4 regions of the Comamonas sp. 14P8.1.4 genome follow, and region 2 is predicted to be linked to each of the others. Evidence: predicted binding sites of a transcription regulator. Region 2 holds the regulator's gene; each other region holds the start of a gene.
The links. Region 2 encodes LexA, which represses DNA repair genes until DNA is damaged. Its sites were predicted from a motif close to ACTGTATNNNNATACAGT; they were not measured.
Positions count from the first base shown of each region.

Region 1 (7,160 bases), on a different contig from region 2:
GGCCTCCGAGCCCAGCACCCGGTAGAAGGGCTGAAAAATCAGCTCGCGCTCTTCCTTGGGCACGCCGGGGCCCGTGTCCTCTACCTGCAGCAGCACCACGTGCGCCAGGGCATCGGGCAAAACACGCACCGTCACCACGGCGGGTTGGTCGGCGCTGGAGGGGCTGTAATTGATCGCATTGCTCAGCAGATTGCGGGCCATCTCCTGCAGCAGCGTGGCATTGCCCTGCAGCCACACACCATCGCTGCCGGGCTCGGCCCCCTCGTAGCCCAGGTCCACATGGCGCTGCAGTGTCAGCGGCAGCAGGTCTTGCACTACCTCAATCACCAGCGCCGCCAGATCGCAGGGCGCGCGCTGCAGGCCCGTGCCCGCGCCTTCGGCACGCGCCAGCGACAGCAGCTGGTTGACGGTGTGCGTGGCGCGCATGCTGGAGCGGCCAATCTGCTCCAGCGAGCGTTTGAGCTCGCCCGTGCTGGTGCCCTCGCGCTGCGCCAGGTCGGCCTGCATGCGCAAGCCCGCCAGCGGGGTTTTGAGCTGGTGCGCCGCATCGGCCAAAAAGCGTTTTTGCGTGGCGATGGAGTCGTTGAGGCGGAGCAGCAAATCGTTGACCGCATCGACCAGCGGCGCCACCTCCTGCGGCACAGCCTTGTGGTTCAGCGGGGACAGATCGTCAGGCTTGCGCGCGCGGATACGCGCCTCCAGCCGGTGCAGCGGCGTGATGCCACGCGCCAGCGCCAGCCACACCAGCAGCACCGACAGCGGCAAGATGACGAACTGCGGCAGCATCACGCCCTTGATGATTTCCGCCGCCAGCACGCTGCGCTTTTCGCGCGTTTCAGCCACCTGCACCAGAACCATGCCGTCTTTGCTGCTGAGCGGCGGGCGCACCCACATGGCCGCCACCCGGATGTCGATGCCGCGCAGCTCATCGTCACGCAGCACCACCTGGCCGGTGCCCAGCTCATCGGGGGGTTGCGCCGCTGGAAACTCGCGCTCGCCCGCCAGAAACGCGCCTTGCGGATCCAGCACCTGAAAGAACACCATGTCGGATTCATCGGCCCGCAGAATTTCCGATGCCGGCAGCGGCAGGTTGAACTGAATGCGCCCGTCCGGCTCCACCATGATCAGCTGCGCCAGCGCGTGCACGTTGTATTCCAGCGCCCGGTCAAACGGCTTGTTGGCCAGTGACTGCGCCACCAGCCAGGTCAGCGCCAGACTGACCGGCCACAGCAGCAGCAGCGGCGTGAGCATCCAGTCCAGAATTTCTCCGAACAAGGAACGCTGTTCACGCTGAAAAATCTTCACGGCGGCGGCCTGAAAAATACAAGTGTTTTTGGCCTCTAGCGCTGATGCAGCAAGCGCTAGCAGCTATGTTTTATTCAGATGCAATCTTTTCCAGGCAATAGCCCAGGCCGCGCACGGTGGCAATGCGGATGGGGCCACGCTCAATCTTTTTGCGCAGGCGGTGGATGTAGACCTCGATGGCGTTGTTGCTCACCTCTTCGCCCCACTCGCACAGGCGCTCCACCAGCTGGTCTTTGCTGACCAGGCGGCCAGCGCGCTGCAGCAGCACCTCCAGCAGGCCCAGCTCACGGGCAGACAGCTCCACCATCTTGCCGTCGATGGTGGCCACGCGCCCGGCCTGGTCGTAGACCAGCGGCCCGTGCTTGATGGAGCTGGTCGTGCCGCCCATGCCCCGGCGCGTGAGCGCACGCACGCGCGCTTCCAGCTCCTGCAGGCTGAAGGGCTTGGCCATGTAGTCGTCAGCGCCAAAATCAAGGCCCTGCACACGTTCATCCACGCTGTCGGCGGCGGTGAGGATCAGCACGGGCAGCGCATCCCCGCGCCCGCGCATGCGCTTGAGCACTTCCAGCCCGTGCATGCGCGGCAGGCCCAGGTCCAGAATCAGCAAATCGAAATGGTGACTGGTCACCAGCGCCGTGTCGGCATCGGTGCCGTTGGCCACATGGTCCACCACCGCCCCCGCGCCGCGCAGGCTGCGCAGCAGGCCGTCGGCCAGTACTTGATCGTCTTCTGCAATGAGGATGCGCATCGCTTGGTCTCCTTGCTGCGCCACGATCTCGGGTCGCGGCTGCAGCGGGCATGCCCCGTCAGGGCCAGTTCACGCCGGGTGCCCGCTCAGAGGCACCATGGCTCAGCCCATTCTAGAAGTCACCCTGCACCGCACCCCACAGTGTTTACGCGGGTGCTGCACTGCAATAAAGCCCGCAGCGCTTGATGCGCATCAAGCCACATCCCCCGCATCGCTGCCATAGGCCTCCAGCCCCATGCGCGTGACCACGGCAATGTCAGCGCCCACGGCCTCGACAAACTCGGCCTCGGCCTGCTGCACCGCCCGCTGAAAAGCCCAGTGCCATTCGCGCCCCGCATCGGTGTACACCACGCGCTTGGCGCGGCGGTCGTGCGGGTCGGCCTCGCGCTGCACCAGGCCCCAGGCCTCGCACTGGTCCACCACATCCAGCATGGCCTGCTTGCTCATGCCCGCACGCTCGGCCAGATCGGTGATGCGGTCCCCCTGCAGCGACAAATGCCGCGTGATGTGGATGTGCGCCGCACCCACCTTGTCGCGCAGCGCTAGGTTGGACAGGGCCAGCGGCGTTTCATCGTCCTGCGCCATCAGGCTGCGCACCCGGGCATCGAACTTGCGCATGGCGTGGCCCAGCAGGCGGCCAAAGTGCGTCTGGCGCCAGGCTTCATCGACGGGAGCAATAGTGGGAATTTGCATAAAAGTCAGTTTAACGAATAGTCAAACAACTTGACTAATAAATTTTCAAAACCCACATACACTACTGTTCAAGCATCCAGCCTGTGGGCAATTACAGGGGATGCACTTGTGAAAGTCATCCCCTTTTTTCTTCAAGGAACACACCATGAACGCCATCGCACGCAACACCGACGCCAACAGCGAAAAAGCCAAGGCACTGGCCGCCGCCCTGGCCCAAATTGAAAAGCAGTTTGGCAAGGGCACCATCATGAAGCTGGGCGAAGGCGAAGCGGTGGAAGACATCCAGGTGGTGTCCACCGGCTCGCTGGGCCTGGACGTGGCACTGGGCGTGGGCGGCCTGCCCCGCGGCCGTGTGATCGAAATCTACGGTCCTGAGTCGTCCGGTAAAACCACGCTGACCCTGCAAGTGGTGGCCGAGATGCAAAAGATCGGCGGCACCTGCGCCTTCATCGACGCGGAACACGCGCTGGACACCTCCTACGCTCAAAAGCTGGGTGTGAACCTCAACGAAGTGCTGATCAGCCAGCCCGACACCGGTGAGCAAGCGCTGGAAATTGTGGACTCGCTGGTGCGCTCCGGTGCGGTGGACTTGATCGTCATCGACTCGGTGGCCGCCTTGGTGCCCAAGGCCGAAATCGAAGGCGAAATGGGTGACCAGTTGCCCGGCCTGCAAGCCCGTTTGATGAGCCAGGCGCTGCGCAAGCTGACTGCCACCATCAAGAAGACCAATTGCACGGTCATCTTCATCAACCAGATCCGCATGAAGATTGGCGTGATGTTCGGCTCGCCCGAAACCACCACCGGCGGTAATGCGCTGAAGTTCTACGCCTCCGTGCGCCTGGACATTCGCCGCACCGGCACCATCAAGAAGGGCGACAACGCCATTGGTAACGAAACCAAGGTCAAGGTCGTCAAGAACAAGGTCTCGCCCCCCTTCAAGGTGGCCGAGTTCGACATTCTGTTCGGCGAAGGCATCAGCCGCGAAGGCGAGATTCTGGACATGGCCGTGGAAGCCAAGCTGCTGGAAAAATCCGGCGCCTGGTATGCCTACAACGGTGAAAAAATCGGCCAAGGCCGTGACAACGCCCGCGAATTCCTGAAAGAAAACGCCGCCCTGGCCGTGGAAATTGAAAACAAGGTGCGTGAGAGCCTGGGCATCAGCCTGATCCCCGTGGCCGAAGGCGAAACCGCTGCCAAGCCCGCCAAGGGCAAAAAGGGTGACAAGGGTGCTGCAGCAGCCGACGAAGACGGTGTGATCGGCTAATTCACCCCGCTCTTTCAATGACCAAATAGGCTGCCAGCGCTGACTGCACAAGCGCTGGCAGCTATTTTTTTTAGACCATGGGTTTTCAGAAAATCTCACTCACCGGCCGCGCCATCAAACTGCTGGGCCAGCGCGAACACTCGCGCCTGGAGCTGGAGCGCAAGCTCGCCCCCCATGTGGAAGAAGGCGAGGATCTGGCCGCTGTGCTGGATGCGCTGGAGGCCAAAAACTTCATCAACCCCGAGCGCGTGGCGCAATCCGTGCTCTACCGGCGCAGCAGCAAGCTGGGCACTTCGCGGGTGTTGCACGAGTTGCGCAGCAAGGGCCTGGATGACGAGGTGGTGCGCGCTGCGGCCGAACAACTCAAAGACAGCGAACACGCGCGCGCCTACGACGTATGGCTGCGCAAATTTGGCGAAGTGGCCGACACCCCCCAGGCGCGCATGAAGCAGATGCGCTTTCTGGCCAGCCGCGGCTTTGGCGGCGATGTGGTGAGCAAGGTGCTGCGCGGGCAAGCACCCGAGGTGTAAGCCCGCCGCCAGCGCACATGGGTGACGGCCTTGCCCACATGCACTGACCATAATCCGGCACCATCCACCACCACGCCGCAGCGGTCGCTGCACGTTAACTATGTCTGTTGTACACCCTGTCGCTTTGGTCACTGGTTCCACATCGGGCATAGGTCAAGCCATTGCACGCAGACTGGCCAGTGAGGGCTATGCCGTCATCGTGCATTCCCGCAGTTCGAGGGCCGCAGGGGCTGCCATGGTGCAGGAGCTGGGCAATGCCACCTATATTCAGGCGGACTTGGCGCTCGACGCGGATCGCGTACGGCTGGTGCAAAAAGCCGTTGCTGTCTGGGGGCGCCTGGATGTACTGGTCAACAACGCCGGTATCAGCCAGATCATTGCCCACGACGATCTGAGCGCCGCCACCCCCGAGGTCTGGCACGCCATGCACGAAGTGAATGTCGTGGCGCCGTTTCGTTTGGTAGCGCTGGCACAGCCTGCCTTGCTGGCTTCGGCCCAGCTGCGCGGCACCCCCAGTTGCGTGGTGAATGTCAGCTCCCACGCGGGTGTCCGGCCCAAGGGGGCATCGATTCCATACGCAGCCAGCAAAGCCGCGCTCAATCACACGACACGTTTGCTGGCGCGCTCACTGGCGCCCCATATCCGCGTGAACGCCGTAGCCCCTGGCCTGGTCGATACCCCGTTGACCGCCAGTTGGACGCAAGCTCAAGCCACATGGCGCAACCAATCACCCATGCAACGTGCCGCCACGCCCGACGACATTGCACAGGCCGTGTCGCTGCTAGCCGCATCAGACTATGTGACCGGTGAAATATTGCTGTGCGACGGTGGCTTGAACCTGACCTAGACCCAGCCCTCAGCGCCAGACGCTCAGTCCCGTGTGGCCCACCAGCACACCAGCGAGCCGCCGGTAATCAGCACCACGCCCTGCCAGAACGGCAGCCCGGGCTGCACCGCCAGCCAAGCGCTGGCCCACAGGGCAGACAGCACCGGCGTGAAGTACGACCCCGCCGCCAGCACGGCCAGATTGCCGCGCTGAATGCCATGCTCCCAGCAGCCATAACCCAAGGCCGTGCACGCACCAATGGCCAGCACTTGCAGCCCCACGCTCAAACTCCATTGCATGGGCGGTGTGGCCACCGCCAGCCATTGCAGCCACAGCAATACGGCGGTGAGCGACAAAAACAGCCCCACCCCATTGAAGCCACCGCCAAACATGCGCGCCAGCACGGAATAGGTTGGCCACATCACGGCGGCGCCAAAGGCCAGCGCGTAGGCCAGCGGGTTGGCCGCCATGTGGGCGGTCAAGCTGTGCCACCACGGGCCTTCCCCGGTCGCTGCGCCCTCACCCACCACCAGCATCAGGCCCCACAGACACAGCGTCACACCGGGCCACAGCCACCAGCGCGCCCGCTGCTGGCGGCAAGCCACGGCCAGCACAATCGTCAGGCAGGGCCAGAGGTAGTTGATCATGCCCAGCTCCAGCGATTGCGGGCGGTCATGCGCCAGGCCGATGGCCACGGACAGGCAGATTTCATAGAGCGCAAACAGCAGGCCGCAGACGATCAAATACACGCGGGAGACCTTGCGCAGCTGCGCGCGCGTGGGCCGCCCTTTGACCAGCAGCACCATGGCCGCGCTGACGGTGTAGAGCATGGCGGCACCACCGAGCGCGCCCAGCGCTTCGGCCACCGAGCGCATCAGTCCGACGGTGCAGCTCCAGCACAGCACGGCCACCAGGCCAATCAGGGTGGCGCGGCGCACCTGCGCTGCATGCATTTGCGAGGAAGTCATGCCATCTCAAAAAAATGAGCTGCTAGCGCTTGCTACACCTGCGCTAGCAACGGTTTTTATTCATATTTTGGCCACCTGTGCGCCGCGCAGCCACCAAAAAAAGCGGCCCGCAGGCCGCTGTGTGTCAGTGCCATGCCCGCCGTGCCGCAGCCCGGGCGAGCGCCAGCGCTTAGAGGCCGAGCATCAGCTGCAGATTCTGCACTGCTGCGCCGCTGGCACCCTTGCCCAGGTTGTCCAGGCGTGCAATCAGCACGGCTTGGCGGTGCTGTTCATTGGCAAACACGCGCAGCTCCAGCTGGTTGGTATTGGCCAGCGTATCGGCAGCCAGCTTGTTGTCGTCGGTCGGGGGCAACACCTTCACCCATTGCACGGGGGTGTTGGTCTTCGCGTAGTGGCTGGCCAGCGCATCGTGCAGATCTTGTGCCTTGGGTGCGCCAGGCAGCAGGTCCAGATGCAGGGGCAGCTGCACCAGCATGCCCTGGGCAAAGTTGCTCACGGCAGGAATGAACACGGGACGGCGGGTCATGCCGGTGTACTGCAGGATTTCCGGGATGTGCTTGTGCGCCAGACCCAGGCCGTAGGCTTCATAGGGCGCGGCCGTGCCGGCTTCGTAGGTTTCAATCATGGGGCGGCCACCGCCGGTGTAGCCCGAGATAGAAGGCAGTGCCACGGGGTAGTCCGCGGGCAGCAGGCCCGCATCGACCAGCGGGCGCAACAGCGCAATCGCGCCGGTGGCGTAGCAACCGGGGTTGGAGACGCGCGTCGCGGTCTTCACCGCATCCAGCTGGCCTGCGCACAGCTCTGGAAAGCCATAGACCCAGCCGGG
Region 1 covers NZ_JBYOKN010000002.1:444,248-451,407, reverse strand. Annotated here, with positions in the region: gene AC27VO_RS06735 (sensor histidine kinase) at 1-1,305, opposite strand, end outside; gene AC27VO_RS06730 (response regulator) at 1,376-2,053, opposite strand; gene AC27VO_RS06725 (MarR family winged helix-turn-helix transcriptional regulator) at 2,246-2,746, opposite strand; gene recA (recombinase RecA) at 2,892-4,010, shown strand; gene recX (recombination regulator RecX) at 4,088-4,540, shown strand; gene AC27VO_RS06710 (SDR family NAD(P)-dependent oxidoreductase) at 4,641-5,387, shown strand; gene yddG (aromatic amino acid DMT transporter YddG) at 5,411-6,334, opposite strand; gene argC (N-acetyl-gamma-glutamyl-phosphate reductase) at 6,504-7,160, opposite strand, start outside.
Region 1: a site for LexA is predicted at 2,810-2,827, ahead of recA (recombinase RecA). Genes of this name have one in related genera too.

Region 2 (7,160 bases):
AGCGCCCACTGGATAAGCGCTTGCAAGTGATTTGCACCGAAAAAGACGCCGCCAAACTCTGGCAAGTCATGCCCGAAGCCTGGGCCGTGCCCCTGCAACTGCAAGTGGATCCAGGCTATTTTGATCTGCTGGATGCGCGGCTGTGCCTATCATCCCCCCATTGAAGAACACCACCGGTACACCGTTATGGACCCCAAACTGCTTGAACTCTTGGTCTGCCCCGTCACCAAAGGCCCGCTGCGCTTTGACAAAGAGCGCCAAGAACTGATTTCCCACAGCGCCCGTCTGGCCTACCCCGTGCGCGACGGCATGCCCATCCTGCTGGAAAACGAAGCCCGCCCTCTGGAAAACAGCGAACTGGAAGGCTGATTGCCGTGCGCTTCACCGTCCTGATTCCCGCGCGCCTGGCCTCCAGCCGCCTGCCCAACAAGCCGCTGGCCGACATTGCGGGCCTGCCCATGGTGGTTCGCGTGGCGCAGCAAGCGCGCAAGAGCGCTGCCACCCACGTGGTGGTGGCCGCTGACAGCGCCGCCATCGTCGAGGCTTGCGCCGCGCACGGCATTGAGGCCGTGCTCACCCGTGTTGACCATCCCAGCGGCAGCGACCGCCTGGCCGAGGCCTGCACCCAACTGGGCCTGGATGGTGAGGACATGGTGGTCAATGTGCAGGGTGACGAGCCTTTGATTGACCCGGCACTGATCGACGCCGTCGCTGGCGTGCTGGCCAATGCGCCCAGCGCCAGCATGGGCACCGCCGCCCACCCAATTGCCAGCCGCGAAGACTATCTGAACCCCAATGTGGTCAAGGTGGTGTGCAACGCTGCCGGGCTGGCGCACTACTTCAGCCGCGCCCCCATTCCGTTTCACCGCGACCGCGCCAGCGAACAGTGGTGGAGTGAAAACAGCGACTTTGCGCCGCTGCGCCACGTGGGTATATACGCGTACAAAGCGGGGTTTTTGCGCAGCTTTCCGCAGCTCAGCCCCGCCCCGACGGAGCAGGTGGAATCGCTGGAACAGCTGCGTGCGCTGTGGCATGGCCACCAGATTGCCGTGCACATCACACAACACGCACCCGGCGCGGGCGTGGATACACCGCAAGATCTGCAACGCGTGCGCGCCCTCTTTGGGCAGCCATAAAGCCTTGAATTTCAGTAATTTCTGAAAATTGCAAGAAAAATAAGAGCAGTTAGCGCTTGATTTCGCTGGGTTTCAATGGCCTTCGACATTGAACCGTAGCAAATACAAGCGCTAGCTGCTCTTTTTTTAGCAATGCGCTGCGCACAGTCTTGTACAAGAGATGCCGCAGTCTTATCAGCACCACCCGTTTTGCGCATAACGGGCAAGCACTCTGAGCCGCCGCTGTCAAGCGACCCACGTCGCAATAAAAAAACTGCGGCGCTACCATGTGCTGCGCGCGTTGTAAGTCCAAAACAAGGGCGTGCATGCTATCCTTGAACGGATATCGAGCGGTTGCCGCCTGCTTTTTCTCTCGCAAGAAAAGCCCCGCTCCGCCAAGAATTTCTACATTTCGAGGATCTCCATGAAACTGATTTTGTTGGGCGCTCCCGGCGCCGGCAAAGGCACGCAAGCCACTTTCATCTGCCAGAAGTTCGGCATTCCCCAAATCTCCACCGGCGACATGCTGCGCGCAGCCGTCAAGGCTGGCACGCCCCTGGGCCTGCAAGCCAAGGCCGTGATGGATGCGGGCCAGCTGGTCAGCGACGACCTGATCATCAACCTGGTCAAGGAACGCATTGCCCAGCCCGACTGCGCACAAGGCTTCCTGTTTGACGGCTTCCCCCGCACCATCCCCCAAGCCGACGCCATGAAGGCCGCCGGCGTGGATCTGGACTATGTGCTGGAAATCGACGTGCCGTTCGATGCCATCATCGAACGCATGAGCGGCCGCCGCAGCCACCCCGCTTCGGGCCGCACCTACCACGTCAAGTTCAACCCACCCAAGGTGGAAGGCAAGGACGACGTGACCGGTGAAGAGCTGGTGCAGCGCGCTGACGACCAAGAAGAAACCGTCAAGAAGCGCCTGGACGTCTACAGCAACCAGACACGCCCTCTGGTCGACTACTACCAAGCCTGGGCGCAGCAAGAGCCCGCCAAGGCCCCCAAGTACCGCGCTATCAGCGGCATGGGTTCGGTGGACGAAATCACTGCACGTGCTTTCCAGGCTTTGAGCGCATAAACACTGCGGTCATAGCTCACAAAAAAGCTGCCCTCGAGGCAGCTTTTTTTATGAGCATCGGCAGCGCAGCCGCTGCACACACGCCCTACGCCCCCAGCGCACCCAAGCGTTCAGGCGCTCTGAGCCAGCAGCGCCAGTATCAGGCTGATACGCGCCTTGACCGGGCTGAGCGTGCTGACGCTGGCATCCTCCTGGCCATCGGCCTGCACAATCTGCCCCTGCTCACAGCGCGTGGTGCGCCACACCACCACACCTTGCACCACCGCACGGTGCAGCGCCTGCATCAGCGCCTGGTGCACCGATCCATTGCCGGTGCCGGCCACCACCAGCCCCTTCACCCCAGCGGTCACCAGCACATCCACCAGCTCCGACCGGGCAGCGGCCGTGCTGGTCACCAGCTCCACCCAGGGCCACTGCGCCGCATCGGCCTGCCACAGCGCTGCAGGCAAGGCTTCGCTGGCAGGCATACCCGCCAGCGTCTGTGCCCAGCGCACCCGCCCTTCTTCCACCCACGCAGCAGGCCCCTGGGCACCGGAAGAAAATGCGTTCACACGATAAGGATGCACCTTGCGCAGCCATTGCGCGCTGTGCACCTCGCCCGCGGCTACCACCCACACCCCGGCTGCACCTTGCGCCACAGCCATCACCGCATCGCGCAGATTGGCGGGCCCATCGGCCGACAAGGCGGTCGCCGGGCGCATGGCACACGTCAGCACCACCGGCTTGGTCGGCTGCAGCACGCATTGCAAAAACCAGGCGGTTTCTTCCAGCGTGTCTGTGCCGTGCGTCACCACCAGCCCCGCCACCTCGTCCTGTGCCAGCCACTGGCTGCAGGCCAAGGCCAGTTGCTGCCAGGTGGCAATGTCCATGTCCTTGCTGTCCAGCTGGGCCACCTGCTCAGCCTCCAGCGCAAAGTCCCCCTGCAGGCCCATGTGCGCCATGGGCTGTAGCAACTGCGCCACGCTGATCTGGGCGGCTTTGTAACCCACGCTTCCTCCCTGCGCGCTCCCCTGCCCGGCAATCGTGCCCCCGGTTCCCAAGATCACAATTTTTCTTGTCATAGGTACTTGCAGCCCTCACGAAACTGGTTAAAAATACAGGTACTGGATAAACAAACAGTTATCCCTAGCAAGGACAGGCATGGAGCACACCAACCTCACCCCCAGACAGCAGCAGATTCTGGATCTGATCCAGGAGGCCATCTCGCGCACCGGCGCACCGCCCACGCGCGCAGAAATTGCCCGCACCCTGGGCTTCAAATCCGCCAATGCCGCCGAAGAACACCTCAAGGCCCTGGCACGCAAAGGCGTGCTGGAGCTGGTCAGTGGCACTTCGCGCGGCATTCGCTTGGTCAGCGATACCGTGCGCCACATCAACGCAGCGCGCGGCACCCACTTTGACCTGCCAATGGCAGCCATGCAACCCCTTTTGCTGCCCCTGGTGGGCCGCGTGGCGGCTGGCTCTCCCATTTTGGCGCAAGAGCACATTGATCAAAGCTTTGCCGTCGAAACCAGCATGTTCGCCAGCAAGCCCGACTACCTGTTGCGCGTGCGCGGCATGTCCATGCGTGATGCCGGCATTCTGGATGGCGACCTGCTGGCCGTGCAATCCACACGTGAAGCGCGCAACGGCCAAATCGTTGTAGCCCGCCTAGGCGACGAAGTTACGGTCAAACGTCTGCGCAAGACCCCTGCAGGCATTGAACTGCTACCTGAAAACCCGGACTACCCGGTCATTGAAGTCAGCGATAGCGAGAATTTTGCGATTGAAGGCCTGGCCGTTGGCCTGATTCGCAACACCTTCCAGCTCTAAGCCACCCCACCCTCACCCACCTTGCCAATGCAGCCTTTTGTGCTGCAGGGATTGCTGTCGCCTTTTTTTGCTGCAATTTTTCATCCCGGAGGAAAAAGCCATGCGCCTTCTGCACTGCCCCCTGCCTTTGCCACAGATTGAGTCCACTGGCACGGTTCAAGCCAGCAACCAGACACCGTTCATCACACGCGCCCTGCAGCAGCACTGCCATGCAGTCAGCACAGGCAATGTACGCCTGATGCGCCGCCCCAAAGACGTGGACAGCCAGCGCTTTGCCCTGTCCGGCAAGTTGGCCGATGTGTGCGCTGCACTGGATGAGCTAGCAGCCCAGGAAACCCGCAATGCCCGTCGCGTGGCCATGCACTGACCGCCTGAGCGCACCACGCACCCGACTCAGCCTTTGGCTGACAAGAAATAGCGTCAACACAGCGGAATCACCTCCGCCATTTGCGGCACGATGCAAACAACAGAGCCCACCCACACCATCAGCGACACCACACCGGCAGGAGGATTTATGAGCGCAACGCCCAACTCCACATCACGCCAACCCACCTTGCCCAGCAGCGGCGGCCTGCTAGGACGCGGCTTTACCTATCGCACCGCAGAAAAAACCGATGTCCGCCTGACCTGGGAGCGCGCTAAAGCCACCTTGCCCCAGCTACCCAAGCCGGCTTGACCTTCAAAATGAGAGCTGTCCACGTAGCTCCCACAAGGCTTAGGGCGCCAAAAAATCCCCAATGTGGTGCATATCCATGCTGCACGGTTGCAACTGTCGCAGTTGCACACAACGATATGTGTAGAACCACATCCCATTCGCTTGCACGTATAGGACAATAGCTGCCAGGCTGCAGCACACACCCAGCATCTGGCACCTTTTTCTTGGCTGCAGCCAGCACGCTTAATGCCCATGAACATTGTCATCCTGGACGACTACCAAGACGCCGTCCGCAAACTGCAATGCGCCACGCAGCTGGACGGCTTCAATGCCAAAGTTTTTACCAACACCGTCAAAGGTGTGGGCCAGCTGGCTGTTCGCCTGCGGGATGCAGAAATCATTGTGCTGATCCGAGAACGTACCCCCATCCCGCGCCAGCTGATTGAAAAGCTTCCCAAGCTGCGCCTGATTGCACAAGTCGGCCGGGTTGGGCCACACATTGATGTGCAGGCCTGCACCGACCACGGAGTTGCGGTGGCAGAAGGTATCGGCTCACCCGTGGCTCCTGCAGAGCTGACCTGGGCACTCATCATGGCGGCCATGCGCCGTCTGCCACAGTACATTGCCAACCTCAAGCACGGCGCCTGGCAGCAGTCTGGCTTTAAAGCGGCGTCCATGCCACCCAACTTTGCCCTGGGCAGCGCATTGCGTGGCCGTACGCTGGGCATTTGGGGCTATGGCCGCATTGGGCAAATCGTTGCGGGCTATGGCCGCGCTTTCGGGATGCAGGTCATGATCTGGGGCAGCGAAGCTTCACGCCTGAAGGCGCAGCAAGATGGCTACCAGGCCGCCGAAAGCCAAGCCGCTTTCTTCACCCACAGCGACGTTCTGTCACTGCACCTGCGCCTGAACGAACACACCCAGCACATTGTGCAAAGCGCGGACCTGGCTTTGATGAAACCCACAGCCCTGCTGGTCAACACGGCACGCGCAGAATTGATTGCCCCGGATGCGCTGGCTGCCGGTTTGCAACAAGGTCGCCCGGGCCTAGCTGCCGTAGATGTCTTCGAGAGCGAGCCTATTTTGCAAGGCCAATCTCTGCTGCGTATGGAAAACTGCATCTGCACCCCGCATATCGGCTATGTGGAGCAAGACAGCTATGAGCTGTACTTTGGTGCAGCTTTTGACAACATCCACAGCTTTGTGGAAGGCACACCGCGCAACATCGTGAACCCACAGGCTCTGCAGCGCTAAAAGCCAGCGCTGTCGGCCTGCAGCGCTGGCTTTTAGGTCTGAGGGTTCTTGCGCATGTGTGCCAGCTCTTGCGCAATGGCTTCATGCACCGAAGTGCTGACCAGGTTTTCAACATCCTGGCGGATTGCCAGATACATGGCTTGGCTGTGCAGCTGCACCATGTCCGCCAAGGCATAGCGCAGGCGTTCCTCCAGCGCATCATCCAGACGTGCCATCACCCGGGTTTGAAGGGACTGTGCCATCGCGGACCAGTCCTGCAGCTCGGGCTGCGATGGCGACTGGGGTGCACAAGGAAGCACTACGGCAGGACTCACGACCTCTTCGTGCTCCGCTGCCTGCACGGCAGGCACATCGTCCTCCACAAGCTGCACAGGCAATGCAGTGGGACTGCTGGCAACCGCTTGTGCGGGCGCCGCCTCCGACTCTGGGACCACATCGGTCAATGTGGGCACAAAGCGCGGCGGTTGGCGCGTATCCATGGCTGACATGGCCTAGCCCTCCTTCAACACCAAATCAAAACGCTCAATCACATGACCCGCACTTTGGTAGCTGCGCCAGCGCGCGCGTGCCAAGGCTCGGTCCTGTTCATCAAAGCTGGAAACAACCTCCACCACCTTGGCGAAGGATGTATAGCCCTGTGGCATCTCGGTGCCCAGATTGAGCAATACCTCATGGTGCGCGCTGTCCTCGGCAGATTCCAGTAAGACAACTGGCGCCAGCGCCAGCAGCTCTGCATCATCACCTTGCACCGCATGCGCCAGAAAGTCATGCCCTGTCAGCTGCCACAACCGCGCAGACAGCTGACGCAAGCGTGCCATGGGCGCCACCACCGTCACGCGCGCATCATGGCGCAGCGCTTTGCGGATAAAACGGCATGCGTACTCCAGCTTATCTGGCGCATTGAAGTGAAAAGCCACATAGGGCATAACAGCGTCCATCATCCAATCCGGGGCGCCTTCACGGGAGCTTTGGCTTTCAAACCTGTCTGCTTCACAGCGCGGGGCTTGACGGCACGCTTGGCGACAAGCGCCGCCTTGGCTGCGCGTGCTGCAGGTTGCTTGGCCACATCCAGCAGGTACTGCACCAGCAAAGGCACAGGGCGGCCGGTAGCACCCTTGGCGCCGCCTTCCTTCCAGGCTGTGCCAGCAATGTCCAGGTGGGCCCAGGGCATGTCGCCCACGAAACGCTGCAAGAACTTGGCCGCCGTGATCGAACCACCGGCACGGCCTGCCACGTTGCCCAT
Region 2 covers NZ_JBYOKN010000009.1:45,270-52,429, reverse strand. Annotated here, with positions in the region: gene lpxK (tetraacyldisaccharide 4'-kinase) at 1-164, shown strand, start outside; gene AC27VO_RS13135 (Trm112 family protein) at 187-369, shown strand; gene kdsB (3-deoxy-manno-octulosonate cytidylyltransferase) at 375-1,136, shown strand; gene adk (adenylate kinase) at 1,540-2,196, shown strand; gene AC27VO_RS13120 (asparaginase) at 2,307-3,257, opposite strand; gene lexA (transcriptional repressor LexA) at 3,337-4,008, shown strand; gene AC27VO_RS13110 (hypothetical protein) at 4,109-4,375, shown strand; gene AC27VO_RS13105 (hypothetical protein) at 4,466-4,684, shown strand; gene AC27VO_RS13100 (D-2-hydroxyacid dehydrogenase family protein) at 4,916-5,917, shown strand; gene AC27VO_RS13095 (hypothetical protein) at 5,950-6,405, opposite strand; gene AC27VO_RS13090 (DNA polymerase III subunit chi) at 6,409-6,843, opposite strand; gene AC27VO_RS13085 (leucyl aminopeptidase) at 6,855-7,160, opposite strand, start outside.

Region 3 (7,160 bases), on a different contig from region 2:
GAAAGCACTGATCTAGCAGTGATCTGTGTATGGAGCCTCAGCAGTCTTCCAACTGCCGAGCCAATTCAGCCAAAGATATGCCAAGAGCCTGGCACCAGCGCATGGTTTCGATGATGTCTAAGCGGCGTTCCCCACGTTCGCACTTGCTCACAAACACCTGCGTTACTTCCAACTTCTGCGCAAGTTGCACTTGGGTGATGTTGCGTTCTATCCGTGCAGCTTTGATCAAAGTGAGAAACGACGTGTACTGCGCCGAATGAATCGATTTGTCCATATACAGGGTCTTGAAAACCCGCGATGGTGCAAACCAAATTGGAATAGTCAAAAATAGACTATTCTAAAAAGGAATAAATCGATATGAACTCATCACTTCTACATGCTGAAACTAGATGGAGCATTCAAGTGCACCGTCATGGAGTGCCGCTATGACGACTCTGTTTGTGACCCATCAGAAAGAGGATTTGCATCCCACGGAAACTCAATACGCTCATCGCTATTGGACCGGAGCCAGGTTGACTGCGGAGCATTTTTTCTTGGTTCAAGGCACCAACAAAAAAGGAGAGTTCGAGCGCTGCATGTTCAGTGATCCAGCCAGGATGGTGAAGAGACTGAGAGATCTCTCCCATCACGCCATTGCACAAGCCACTGTGGTGCATTGGCCGCAAGGCCAGACCCAGTGGAGTGCAGAAAGCATTCGATACGTGCTTAGCAATCCTGCGCATACGCATTTCAAAGTGAAAACAGTGAACAGGATGCTTAATTTCAAAAGTGATTTGGCCAAAGCCGAAGATCAAGCGGGTCCGTTTTGGCTGGTCTACAGCGATGGTCAGGAGACGGAGCCGAAATAGGTCAATTAATTGCTATCCGCCTGCAAAGTTGCATACGAGGGAGGGCCGCGTAGCGCCGCGCCCTCCCTACGGATTACCCACCCAACGCGCAATTTGCATGCACGCGCAAGGCGTACATGCAAAGGGCGGAACTTCTCTTCGAAAGATGCGAAGCATGAAACTGGGGAGGAGCGGGAGATGGAGCAAAGAACTGTGTTGGTGGTTCGGATATCCATAACAGCCAGTTGCGACAAATACTGTGTTTGTATACAGTAATGACATGTTTGCACTCATCGATGGCAATAATTTTTATGTCTCTTGCGAGCGGGCCTTTAACCCGCGCTTGCAGGGCGTGCCTGTCATCGTCTTGTCGAACAACGACGGGTGTGCGATAGCGCGCAGTGAAGAGGCCAAAGCGCTGGGTATCAAGATGGGCCAGCCATACTTTCAGATCAAGCATCTGGAACAGTCTGCCGGATTAGTCAGTCTGTCTGCTAACTTCACCTTGTATGGCGATATCAGCAGCCGAATGATGCGGCTGGCTGCAAGCATGGGGCCTGAGCAAGAGGTCTACTCGATCGACGAGAGTTTTATAGAGGGGCTTCATGGTGTGCCAGAGCTCACTCGCAGAGCTTGGGTGATACGTGCACGCATCCAGCGCTCACTGGGCATTCCTTGCTGCATCGGCATTGCACCAACCAAGACGCTGGCCAAACTGTGCAATCACATCGCCAAAGATGCTGAACGCAAGCCCGGTACCTACCCCGCAGAGTTGATGCGTGTGTGCAATTGGCAAGAAGTCTCGACTGCGCAAAAGGAACAATTGCTCAAAGCAACACCTGCTGGTGATGTATGGGGCATTGGCAAGCGCATAGCCAAACAGCTTGCACAAGCTGGCATCCACACAGCTTGGGATGTGGCTTGTATGCCAGCGGCATTAGCAAAAAAACGCTGGAGCGTGACGCTAGAAAAAACTGTGTTGGAACTGCAAGGCATCAGTTGTATTGACCTTGAAACTGCACCTGCGCCTAAACAACAAATAGCTTGCACACGCAGCTTTGGCAATCCAGTGACCGAATTTGACCCCCTGCTTGAGGCCATCAGCGAATTTGCCACCCGTGCTGCAGAAAAGGCGCGGCGTGATGGTTTGGTCGCAGGGCAACTCTTGGTGTTTGCCTATACATCACCCTTTAGCAAACAAGAACCTTGGACAGGCAGTGCTACGGTTCCATTCACTACTCCTACTTCTGATACGGCGGTGCTGGTCAATGCGGCCCTACAAGGCATGCAGCGCGTCTATGAATCGGGCTTCAGATTATCCAAAGCGGGTGTCATCTTGATGGATCTGCACAGTGCGCATGCACAGCAACAGACATCTCTATTTAAAGCATCTGAAGAGCACACTGCAGAGCGAAAAAGGCTGATGCAAGCCCTCGATACTGTGAATCAAAGATTTGGCCGTGGGACCCTCAAATTGGCTTCCAGCGGATTCGAAGACAGTCCCAATGCAAGTTGGCGCATGAAGCAGGACAAGCGCTCGCCGCACTACACCACATGTTGGGAAGACATCCCGATAGCGTACGCAAAGTAGCCATGAATCACTTAAACACCCACACCACCTGCCGAGTGCTGGATATCAGCATTGGCAGCATGGATCTCAAACTGCTCCCAACCTCCGTGCAAGGTGGCTTCCCAAGCCCTGCGGAAGATTTTGCTTTTACGCCAGTGAATCTGGCTACGCGCATTGCACCCCGACCAACTTCCACATTTGTGATGCGCGTGTGCGGCGACAGTATGAAAGATGTAGGTATACCAGATGGCTGCCTGATCCCAGTAGATCGTTCTGTTCAACCCAAGCACGGAGATGTGGTGGTGGCAGCGATTGATGGGGAGTTCACCGTCAAGCAACTGTGCATTAAAGATGGGCAGTACGCACTCAAACCTGCCAATGACAACTACCCGACCTTTGAGCTCAAAGAAGGGCAGACATTGGAAGTTTGGGGTGTCGTGATGGCAGCAGTGACAGAGCTACATCGACCATAAACACTACAACTCACGAGGAGCCAATAGATGCTGCAAGCCCATCAAACACGTGTCTTGTTCCTGGACTTTGATGGCGTGCTGCACGTGCCCAAAGCCATAGCCGGTGCGAAGCCACCGCTTACACCTGCAGAAATTCGAGCGGGTTGGCCGAAGACTTTCGAACATCTGCCAGTGCTGGAGCGCATGCTGTCAGAGCATGACAACGTGTGTGTCGTAGTTTCCAGCTCGTGGCGGCTCTATATCAAAGAGCCGGAGTTGGCTGAACTATTGGCAAGCATTGGCTCCCACTTTGCCGGTGCAGTGCGGCATGGAGCACGTGATGAGGCAATCAGGGCCTATGTCATCGAGCACTCCATAGAAGACTTTGTCATCCTGGACGATGTCATAAAATTTTTTCCTGGCGACTGGCCTCAATTGATCTTGTGCAATTCAGCCCTAGGCTTATCTGATCCTGTTGTGCAGAAAAAGCTTCAAGGCTGGCTGCAGCAAGGCTGAGGAAATCAAATTCCTCCATAAAAAACGGCCTGCACATGCAAGCCGTTGGTTCTGTGTTCAACGGTAGGTTCAGGCACCCAACTGATGAATCAAGCTTTCAATCCGCGACGCCTTCCAGCGTGCAGATTTACCGATCTTGATGGGTTTGGGCAAATCGCCCGCGCGAATCGCCGCATACACAGCAGACCGACTCAATTTCAAGATGGCTTGAACATCCGCCACTTTGAGCAAGTGGTCTGTGGGTTGAAAGTTTTTGTTATCCATGAGGAAACCTCTATCAAGAAAATTTGTTGTGGGACCTAGCGGTAAGTGCTTGGCCGGGCGCAACCAATCTGTCGCCTTGATGAGGAATTATTCGCACATTTCGTCAAAAAAATCATGGAAGTGGAGCGTAAGGAAAAAAATCTTCATTTCTTGTACATAAGCGCACACATCTGCACTTTTATGTGCCTGACGTGGGGTTTTAGACATTAGAGACCTAACAGATCTTCAAAAATTCAGTGACCTGATGCCCCCAAAGTTGCCCAATCCACTGAATTGAACTGCAAGCCCTGCTTGGTTCATCGCAGACAATTTAGCTTCCCCAAATTTCTGTCCTTCAGCTTCGTGCAACCTTCACCCATCTTTGGTTTCATCCTGACCCGCAATTGGAGAGATACCAGCGCAGGTACAGAAATCGAATATTGGTTGGCTACGGAGAACGGGCCACTGAAGGTGGTGTTGACCCAGCAGACTTCGGTGGCGTTTGTCGAGGCACAGCACAAGGCCGCTCTACAGGCGCAGCTTCTTGGTGCATCTGGCGTGTACTTGCGGGATCTGGATCTCAAGAGTTTCCAGAATCAGCCCGTCGTTGGCGTCTATGCCCAGCAGTTTCGACAATTGGGAAAACTTGCGCGTTCACTGCAGACACAAGGCCTCAGGCTGCTTGAAGCAGATATTCGCCCCCATGAACGCTATTTGATGGAGCGCTTCATCACCGCTGGTGTGGAAGTCCATGGAGGGCAGCTAGACAGCTATGTTTGCAAGGACTGCAAACTGCTACCAGCGCCAAGCTTCAGGCCGAAGCTGAAGGTCGTCTCTCTCGATATTGAAACCAGTCAGCACTCCGAGCTTTACTCCATTGCCTTAGATGGATTGGGTGAGCGCGTAGTGTTCATGCTAGGTGTCGCTGCTGAGAATGAGCTTGGGCCTACAGACTTTGCACTGCGATACTTTGCCACTCGCAAAGCCATGATTGAAGCGCTCAACGACTGGTTTGAGTTGCATGACCCAGACGTCATCATTGGCTGGAACGTAGTGCAGTTTGACCTGCGAGTGCTGCAAAAGAATGCCGATGCAGCCAAGGTGCCACTGCTGCTGGGGCGGGAGCGCCAACCCATGGCTTGGCGAGCACATCCCGGCAAGCAAGAGTACCTGTTTGCACCCATGCCAGGACGTGTGGCCGTCGACGGCATTGAAGCGCTGCGAGCTGCCATGTGGAGCTTTCCATCATTCAGTTTGGAAAACGTGGCCCAGCAAATGCTGGCCGAAGGCAAAGAAATTGGCTCCGAGTACGACAAGATGGCTGAGATCGAGCGTCGCTATCAAGAAGACAAGCCGGCATTAGCTGCTTACAACATCAAAGACTGCGAATTGGTGCTGCGCATCTTTGACAAGGCCAAGCTGCTGTCATTTGCGATGGAGCGTGCACACACCACGGGGCTTCAGCTTGATAATTTTGGTGGCTCGATTGCAGCGTTTAGCCACCACTATCTGCCTCGCATGCACCGGCTGGGGTATGTGGCACCGAACGTAGGGGATGTACAAGGTAAGTCCTCACCCGGCGGGTATGTCATGGACTCCAAGCCAGGCTTTTACGACTCCGTTCTAGTCCTTGATTACAAAAGCTTGTACCCCTCCATCATCCGAACCTTCTTGGTCGATCCGGTAGGTTTGGTTGAAGGAACCTACAACGACTCTCCAAATCCCATTAAGGGTCCACTGGACACCTTGTTTTCTAGGGACAAGCATTGCTTGCCCAGAATCGTCACGTCACTGTGGCAAGCACGTGATGAAGCCAAACGCAACAAGAATGAGCCACTGTCACAAGCCCTGAAGCTGGTGATGAACTCGTTTGCGGGTGTGCTGGGGGCATTCGAATGCAGGTTTTTTAATCCCAAGCTGATTTCTGCCATTACCTTGCGCGGGCATGCCATGGTCAAGGCCACCCGTGACTTTGTGGAGGCACGAGGGTATGAAGCCATTTATGGCGACACTGACTCCATTTTTATCTGGCTTAAAACTCGACATACGAACGAGCAGGCCCATGCAGTTGCTGCGGAGTTGGTCAGAGATATCAATGCTTGGTGGGCCAAAACCTTGAAGGATGAACAAGGCTTGGACAGCCATCTAGAAATTGAATTCGACACCCACTTCAAGAAGTTCTTCATGCCCACCATCCGCGGATCGGATGTTGGCAGTAAAAAGCGCTATGCAGGGCTAAGTGTGGATGCTGATGGCAAGGAAGCCATGGTTTTTAGAGGGCTTGAGATGGCACGCAGCGACTGGACATTGTTGGCGCGTCAGTTCCAGGATGGCCTGCTCTCACGGGTCTTCAAAGGCGAGCCATACAAAGCGTTTGTGGCTGAGTACGTGCAAGCCACCTTGGCGGGTCACAAAAATGATGAACTCATCTACCGCAAGCGCCTAAGGCACCACTTGGATGAGTACGTCAAGAATGTGCCCCCCCAAGTCAGAGCTGCGCGCATTGCAGATGAATACAACCGGCGTATGCAGCGGCCCACGCAGTATCAAAACGGGGGCTGGATTCAGTACGTCATGACCCGGAATGGACCAGAGCCACTGGAGGTGCAAACCTCAGCCATTGACTACGAGCACTATCTCAGTAAGCAGCTCCAGCCCATTGCAGATGCAATCCTGATTCCATTAGGGGAGAGCTTTAGCAAGCTGATTTCTCCGCAGAAGCATCTTTTTTAGATGCCCACAGACCTCGAGACGTAGTGCAGCATGAGTGTTATCAACGACGGCTATGCAGCGGCTGCTGTCATTCAGCTCCCGGCAATTGATGGGCAGCTTGTGCCACCATAACCAGACGGGCAACGACATCGCAATCCCCTGCACGAATGGATTCTTTAACCTGCAGTGCGCTATCGATCCTTCTCGTCCGGTACTTCAGAGACAGAGTCGTTGCCCCCAGCCGTGGCCAAGTCGAGACGAAGTGTCTTCTCGTCACATCCGAGGGCCTTGGCGGCTGCAGCCCAGGTTCCGTGCCGCTCTTTAGCCCACTTGGCGAGTCGATCGCGAAACCAGCGGATCCGCGCCGCACGGGTTCCTTCCCCGAGTTCGCTGATCTCGGGTTTGTTAGTTGTGGTGAATCGCAACCATTCGTTGATTGCGCTAGCGATGTCCACGCTCTGGTCCGGCACCGACCACCAAGCAATGCACAACACCGCCAGGCGCTGGAGGTCTCGGAGGTTGCCCATCAGCGCGCTGTGTTGAAGCGCAGCATCGATTTCGGGTGTCCATGGCGGATCGGCAGGAAGGTCCTCGCGTTGCCGGCACTCTCGCCAAACCCGGTTCCAATCGTCTTTGCGATCATCTCGGCACTCCCGCAGCGGTGGGACCGTGACGGACAGGTGGCTGAGCCGGTCGAAAAGGTCCGCGTCGAGGCGCTCCCGCAGTTCGGCCATGGGTAGGTTGGATGCGCAGACCAGCTCGACATCGGCAGTTTCCTCGCGATCGCTGCCAAGCGGTCTGTAGCGACGCTGGCAATCCTGGAACACGCGAACGAGTTTG
Region 3 covers NZ_JBYOKN010000006.1:40,053-47,212, reverse strand. Annotated here, with positions in the region: gene AC27VO_RS11345 (helix-turn-helix domain-containing protein) at 38-274, opposite strand; gene AC27VO_RS11340 (hypothetical protein) at 426-848, shown strand; gene AC27VO_RS11335 (Y-family DNA polymerase) at 1,108-2,418, shown strand; gene AC27VO_RS11330 (LexA family protein) at 2,421-2,870, shown strand; gene AC27VO_RS11325 (HAD domain-containing protein) at 2,898-3,365, shown strand; gene AC27VO_RS11320 (helix-turn-helix transcriptional regulator) at 3,435-3,629, opposite strand; gene AC27VO_RS11315 (DNA polymerase II) at 3,972-6,341, shown strand; gene AC27VO_RS11310 (sigma-54-dependent transcriptional regulator) at 6,512-7,160, opposite strand, start outside.
Region 3: a site for LexA is predicted at 1,084-1,101, ahead of AC27VO_RS11335 (Y-family DNA polymerase). Genes of this name have one in related genera too.

Region 4 (7,160 bases), on a different contig from region 2:
CCGAGAAGGCCCGTCTGTCCAAGGAAGCCAAACGCCTGGAAGGTGAAATCGCCAAGGCCAACGGCAAGCTGAACAACGAAGCCTTCTGCTCCAAGGCCCCTGCCGCCGTGCTGGAGCAGGAGCAAAAGCGTGTGGCCGAGTTCGGTGCCACGCTCACCCGCATCCAGGAGCAGCTGGCCCGCCTGGGCTGATATGCTTGTGCATTGAGCGACAAAAAGGCGCAGGCAACTGCGCCTTTTTTCCATTCAGAACCAGAAGGATTTCACATGTCCAATCAAACTCGTGTCCGCAAAGCCGTTTTTCCCGTGGCAGGCCTGGGGACCCGCTTTCTGCCCGCCACCAAGGCATCCCCCAAGGAGATGCTGCCCGTGGTGGACAAGCCGCTGATCCAGTACGCCGTGGAAGAGGCTTACGAAGCTGGCATTCGCGACATGATCTTTGTGACCGGCCGCTCCAAGCGCGCCATTGAAGACCATTTCGACACCGCCTACGAGCTGGAAAACGAGCTGGAGCGCGCTGGCAAGCACGCCATGCTGGACCTGGTGCGCAGCATTGCCCCCGCTGACATGAACTGCCTGTTTGTGCGCCAGCCCCGCTCGCTGGGTCTGGGCCATGCCGTGCTGTGCGCCGAGCCGCTGGTCGGCAACGAGCCCTTTGCCGTGATCCTGGCCGATGACCTGATGCGCGGCGAGCAAGGCGGCCCCGGCGTGATGCAGCAAATGACCGAGGCTTTTTCCAAGCAAGGCCGCTCGCTGTTGGCCGTGCAGGAAGTGCCGTTGGCACACACCAAGCGCTACGGCATCGTCAAGGGCGAAGCCGCAGGCGGCCCGCTGATGCGCGTCGATGAAATCGTGGAAAAACCTGCCCCAGAGAAAGCCCCTTCGCGCATGGGCGTGGCGGGCCGCTACGTGCTAACACCGCGCATTTTTGAAGAAATCCGCAACCAGCCCACAGGCGTGGGTGGCGAGATCCAGCTGACCGATGCGATTGAGCGTCTGATGGCCCACGAGGCCGTCTACGCGTTCCAATACCGCGGCAAGCGCTATGACTGCGGCAGCAAGGAAGGCTTTCTGGAAGCCACCGTCGAGCTGGCCCTGCAGCACCCCGACGTGGGCGCCCATTTCCGCGACTATCTCAAAAATCTGAGCATCTAACGCACGCTTTAGCTGCGTTTCCAATACAAAAGGCCTGCAAATGCAGGCCTTTTGTGCGCTCCCAGCTCTAGTTTTTTAACGGCGACGCAGGATGTGGATGTATTCGCCACCCACCGTCTCCTGCTCCACCAGCTCATTGCCCGTTTGCTTGGCAAAGGCTTGGAAATCTTTGAGCGAGCCCGTATCCGTAGCCACCACTTTGAGCAATTCGCCGCTGGCCATTGCAGCCAGCGCCTTCTTGGCCTTGAGAATAGGCAAGGGGCAATTCAAACCGCGGGTGTCGATTTCTTGATGGATGTCCATGGCACATAGTTCCTTATTCGCCCTGCATTGTAGGCATCTGCAGATGCCCATCTGCTGCACATAGATGCCCTAGTAGACACCGCCTGCAGCGTTCAGCTCCAGCGCTGGCGGCAATACAAAGCGCGCATCCTCCGACCAGGTCTGCAGCGGCCATTTGGCGGGGTCTGGCTCTGGAGCCTGGCCAGGCCGGAAAGCGCCAAACTGTGGCTCCAGGCCCTTGCTGTGCACCCAGTGCGCCAAGGCATAGCCCGTGCCTGAAGGCCAGCAGCGCACGTCCTGCACACTCTTCCAGCGGTATTCCAGCAGCTCAGGTGAGAGCTGCACCTCGCCCTGCACACGCACGTGGTAGGCAATCAACACCTGGTTCATGCGCAAAAACTCCCAGCTGCCCAGCAAGCGCAACGCCTGCACGCGCAAACTGGTCTCTTCCAGCACTTCGCGGCAAATCCCGGCCTCGGGCGATTCACCGGCTTCCATGAACCCGGTGATCAAGCCAAACACCCCTTCCTGCCACAGCGCATTGCGCGCCAGCAGCACCTCACCGCGGTCGTTTTCCACCACGGCGGCAAGCACCGGCGTGGGGTTGCCCCAGTGCGTCCATTCACAGGCTGGGCAGCGCAGGCGCGACTTCGCGCCCCCGTCTTCTTGCTGGGTCATCCATTGCAGCGGCGTGGCACAGCAGGGGCAAAAACGCATTTCTTGGCTCATGGCACAGGCTTTCTGGAGGCAAATTGGCACAAAAAAGGCCGCAAACTGTGCGGCCTGGGTACATGCAGCGCCGGCAACGGCACGGCCTACACCACACCGCAGCCCAGGTTGGCGCCAGAGGCGAGGCCCCAGCTGCAAGCCGTACAGGCCAGCGACCGGACCACGTCAGGCGGCTCAGAGGCTGCGTGAGCGGATCTCAGGCAGGAAACACACCGGTAGACAGGTAGCGATCACCGCGGTCACACACGATGAAGACAATCGTGGCGTTGTGCTCGCGTTTGGCAATCTCCTGCGCGACCCAGCAAGCACCCGCAGCAGAAATACCCGCAAAAATGCCTTCTTCGCGCGCCATGCGGCGGCACATGTCCTCGGCATCGTCCTGGCTGACGTAGACCAGCTCATCGACCAAGCTGGCGTCATAGATCTTGGGCAGGTATTCCTCGGGCCACTTGCGAATGCCGGGAATGCGCGAGCCTTCGGAAGGCTGGGCACCAATGATCTGGATGTTGGGGTTCTTTTCCTTCAAGAACTTGGCCACACCCGTGATGGTGCCAGTCGTGCCCATGGCGCTCACAAAGTGCGTGATCTCACCGCCGGTCTGCTCCCACAGCTCAGGGCCCGTGGTTTCATAGTGCGCACGCGGGTTGTCTTCGTTGGCAAACTGGTCCAGCACCACACCCTTGCCCTGCGCCACCATCTGGTCGGCCAGGTCACGCGCGTATTCCATGCCGCCGCTCTTGGGCGTGAGGATCAGCTCTGCACCATAGGCCTTCATGGTCTGGGCACGCTCGATGGACAAGTCCTCGGGCATGATCAGCACCATGCGGTAGCCCTTGATGGCCGCAGCCATGGCCAGTGCAATACCGGTGTTGCCCGATGTGGCCTCAATCAAGGTGTCGCCCGGCTTGATTTCGCCACGCTCTTCCGCGCGCTGAATCATGGACAGCGCCGGGCGGTCTTTCACAGAACCGGCAGGGTTGTTGCCCTCAAGCTTGCCAAGAACCACATTGCCGCGTTCTGCGTTGGCAGAAGCTTCAATGCGCTGCAAAGCCACCAGCGGTGTCGATCCGATGGCAGCTTCAATGGAAGAATATTTTTTTGTCATGCCATAACTGTGCCATAATTCCGCTCATGCACTGATGACTGCCCGGGTGGTGGAATTGGTAGACGCAGCGGACTCAAAATCCGCCGCCGCAAGGCGTGCCGGTTCGATTCCGGCCTCGGGCACCAAAGCAATTTGGTTCCAAGCGTGTCAGAAGTTGCAAATCAGAATTATCGCGAGGTGGAGCAGTCTGGTAGCTCGTTGGGCTCATAACCCAAAGGTCGTTGGTTCAAATCCGGCCCTCGCAACCAATAGAAAAAGTCCTGGTCTTTACGATCCAGGACTTTTTTATTTACCAACAGCCCGGGTGGTGGAATTGGTAGACGCAGCGGACTCAAAATCCGCCGCCGCAAGGCGTGCCGGTTCGATTCCGGCCCCGGGCACCATCACACAAAAAACTGGCAGCGCCACGCTGCCCGCAGCCAGCATTCGCTGGCTTTTTGCGTTCTGGGCTGCACATATGCTGTGATGCCCTTTCCAGACACAGGGTTACCGCCCACATACCACAGCCTGCTCCACAGCCGTTGCTCGCTCATGCAACCATAGCAGGACAATTTTTTCACTTGTTCGCCCTCCGTTGACAACTGTATAGATATACAGTTTCGCCATGTACGCACTGATCGATGGCAACAACTTCTACGCGAGCTGCGAGCGCGCGTTCAACCCGCGCTTACGTGGGCGTGCCATCGTTGTCCTGTCCAACAATGACGGTTGCGTCATCTCGCGCAGCGAAGAAGCCAAGCGTGCAGGCATCCAGATGGGCCAGCCCTTCTACCAAATCCAGCAGGCTCTGGCCACGCAGGGCACCACAGCCCTGTCGGCCAACTTTGCGCTCTACGGCGATATGAGCGCGCGCATGATGCGCTTGGCCGCTGCGCTAGGCCCGCAGCAGGAGATTTATTCCATTGACGAGTGCTTTATCGGTGGGCTGGAAGGTATCCCCCAACTCACCCAGCGCGCCCGTGCCATTCGCCAGCGCATTGAACGCTGCCTGAGCATTCCGTGCGGCATCGGCATTGCCCCCAGCAAAACCCTGGCCAAGCTGTGCAACCACCTGGCCAAAACCGCCGAGCGCAGCGCAGACCCGCAGCAAGCCTGCTGGGCCCAGGTATGCAACTGGCAAGAGATGGGTGCTGCGCAGCAACAGCACCTGTTGCGCAGCACCAGCACCCGGGCCGTGTGGGGCATTGGCCGGCGCATGGCCTTGCGCCTGGCCCAGGTGCAGTGCACCACGGCCTGGGATGTGACCCAGCTGGCCGCGTCCCAGGCGCGGCACATTGGTGGGGTGATGCTGGAGCGCACCGTGCGCGAGCTGCAGGGGGTGCCCTGCTTCACCGCCGACACCGCCCCCGCTGCGCGGCAGCAAATTGCCTGCACCCGCAGCTTTGGGCAGGCCATCAGCGATGTGGCGCCGCTGCTTGAAGCCGTCAGTGAATTCGCTGCACGGGCCGCCGAAAAAGCCCGCGCAGCCGGTTTGCTGGCCCAGCAGGTGCATGTGTTCGCCTACACCTCACCGTTTCGGCATGCACCGCCCTGGCATGGCGCGCTGACGCTGCCCCTGGCCCGCCCCTGCAATGACAGCTACGCCATCGTGCAAGCTGCCACGCACGCGGCGCGCAGCTTCTACCAGGCAGGCCACACACTCAGCAAAGCCGGCGTGATCTTGCTGGATCTGGTGCCCCACCAGCAACCACGCAGTGCCGATTTATTCGATGACCCTGCAGTGCCCCACCGCCATGCGCAGCTCATGCCCGCCGTCGATGCCATCAACCAGCGTTTTGGCAAGGGCACGATCCACCTGGCCAGCAGTGGTCTGCCCCAGCAAGACGCTGCCGGCTGGCGCATGAAGCAGGCCATGCTCAGCCCGCTCTACACCATGCGCTACGAAGACCTGCCCATTGCCACCGCCTGACCCGACGAACCCCATGCACCACGCTCTCTCCACCGCCATCCACCCCCTTGCGCCGCACGGCGCGCTGCAGCTGCCCTTTTTGGACGCCAGCGTGCGCTGCGGCTTTCCCAGCCCGGCGGAGGATGTGCCAGCCAAGTTGTTTGACCTGATAGCACACATTGCGCCGCGCCCGGTCAGCACCTTCATCCTGAGGGTGCGTGGCGACAGCATGCAGGACGCAGGTATCCGGGATGGCAGCCTGATCACGGTCGACCGCTCCCTGCAGGCACGCCACGGCGATACGGTGGTGGCAGTGGTCGATGGCGAGTTCACCGTCAAGCAGCTGTACCAGCGCGGCGGCTGCTGCGAGCTGCACCCAGCCAATGAGTCCTATCCCTGCATCACCTTCACGCCAGACAACACGCTGGAGATCTGGGGCGTGGTGACAGCCGCCGTCACCCCGCTGCTGCACCACCCCGGACATCCACGCAGCGTGCATCCAGAGTAAGTACAAACCCTTGCTTCTCCACGAAACCGTTGGACAAAGCTGTGGACAACTTTGGCGACCAACGGTATAGGCACCACTAAGCCCTTGTTTTTACTTGCCTGTGCTTAAGCTGCACAGAAAGCAGGCAAATTCATAAAAAGCATAGCTATCAGCGGTTTCTGCACCTGCATTGCAGGCCAAAAACACCCATAGTCACTTGCGCAACAAAACAGGCATTGCCAAATCTGGCACAGCACCTAGACTGCGCAGCCATTGCTTTGATGAATGGTTGCCATGTTGTATGCGCTTGCGGCCCTGTTCGCCTTCCAGTTGGTGGGCGAGGCCTTGGTTCAGTTGTTTCAACTCCCCTTCCCCGGCGCGCTGCTGGGCGCACTGCTGCTGCTGCTGAGCCTGCTGGTCTACGGCCGCCTGCCGCAGGCGCTGGAGCAAACCGCACAGACGCTGCTGCAAAACATGATGCTGCTGTTCATTCCCACCATTGCCGGGGTCATGCTGCACTTTGAACGCATCTCCCGGGAATGGTTGCCGTTTGTGGTGGCCGGTATTGCGGGCGCAGCCATCACCTTCTTGGTGACGGCCTTCACCTTCAAGTGGATGCTGGCCCGCAGCCAGCGCACCACCCAGGAGGCCCCATGAACACCTGGGAGCATGTGCTGTCCAACCTGTCTGCCAGCCACCTGCCGTGGCTGGTGCTGACCTTCGCCGTCTACCTGGCCACCCTGGCGCTGTACAAGCGCTTTCGCTGCCACCCACTGCTGATCCCCGTGTTTCCGGCCGTGGTGATCATCGTGGGGGTGCTGCTGGCCACCGACACCCCGTACGCCACCTACAAGCAAGGGGTGGAATGGCTGAGCATGCTGATTGGCCCGGCCACTGTGGCGCTGGCCATTCCGCTGTACGCACAGCGCGCGCGCATCGTCGCGCTGTGGCGCCCGATTGCGGTCGCGCTGACGGTGGGCTGCGTGGTGGCCCTGTTTTCCGCCATGGGGATTGCCTGGGCGCTGGGCGGCAGCTGGGAGACCATCATCTCGCTGGCCCCCAAATCGGCCACCATTCCGATTGCCCTGCCCATGGCCGAGCGCTTTGGCGGCCTGCCCTCTCTGGCCGCCGTGGCCGTGGCGGTCACCGGCATCAGCGGCTGCATGCTTGCGCCCTTGCTGCTGCGCGTGGTGCGCAGCACCGATCCGGCCGTGGAAGGCTTTGCCCAAGGGCTAACGTCGCACGCCATTGGCACTGCACGCTCGATCCAGATCAACCCCACCGCCGGGGCGTTTGCCGCGCTGGCCATGGGCCTCAACGGCGTACTCACGGCCCTGCTGATGCCCCTGTGTGTGGCGCTGTTTCAGCGGCTGTGAACCTCAGCCGCAGCCTGCGCCATCGCCTGCAGCCAGTTTGAAAAAATCTGCAGCACGGCCGAAGGCGCTTGCTGGGCTGGCGTGATCAGGTAGTAGCTGCGCTCACCGCGCAATGGCTGGGCGCAGGCCAGCACCAGCT
Region 4 covers NZ_JBYOKN010000001.1:873,521-880,680, reverse strand. Annotated here, with positions in the region: gene AC27VO_RS04120 (valine--tRNA ligase) at 1-191, shown strand, start outside; gene galU (UTP--glucose-1-phosphate uridylyltransferase GalU) at 267-1,154, shown strand; gene AC27VO_RS04110 (sulfurtransferase TusA family protein) at 1,230-1,457, opposite strand; gene AC27VO_RS04105 (NUDIX domain-containing protein) at 1,527-2,165, opposite strand; gene cysM (cysteine synthase CysM) at 2,362-3,270, opposite strand; tRNA gene AC27VO_RS04095 (tRNA-Leu) at 3,311-3,395, shown strand; tRNA gene AC27VO_RS04090 (tRNA-Met) at 3,442-3,518, shown strand; tRNA gene AC27VO_RS04085 (tRNA-Leu) at 3,569-3,653, shown strand; gene AC27VO_RS04080 (Y-family DNA polymerase) at 3,875-5,179, shown strand; gene AC27VO_RS04075 (LexA family protein) at 5,193-5,666, shown strand; gene AC27VO_RS04070 (CidA/LrgA family protein) at 5,940-6,302, shown strand; gene AC27VO_RS04065 (LrgB family protein) at 6,299-7,021, shown strand; gene AC27VO_RS04060 (LysR family transcriptional regulator) at 7,009-7,160, opposite strand, start outside.
Region 4: a site for LexA is predicted at 3,851-3,868, ahead of AC27VO_RS04080 (Y-family DNA polymerase). Genes of this name have one in related genera too.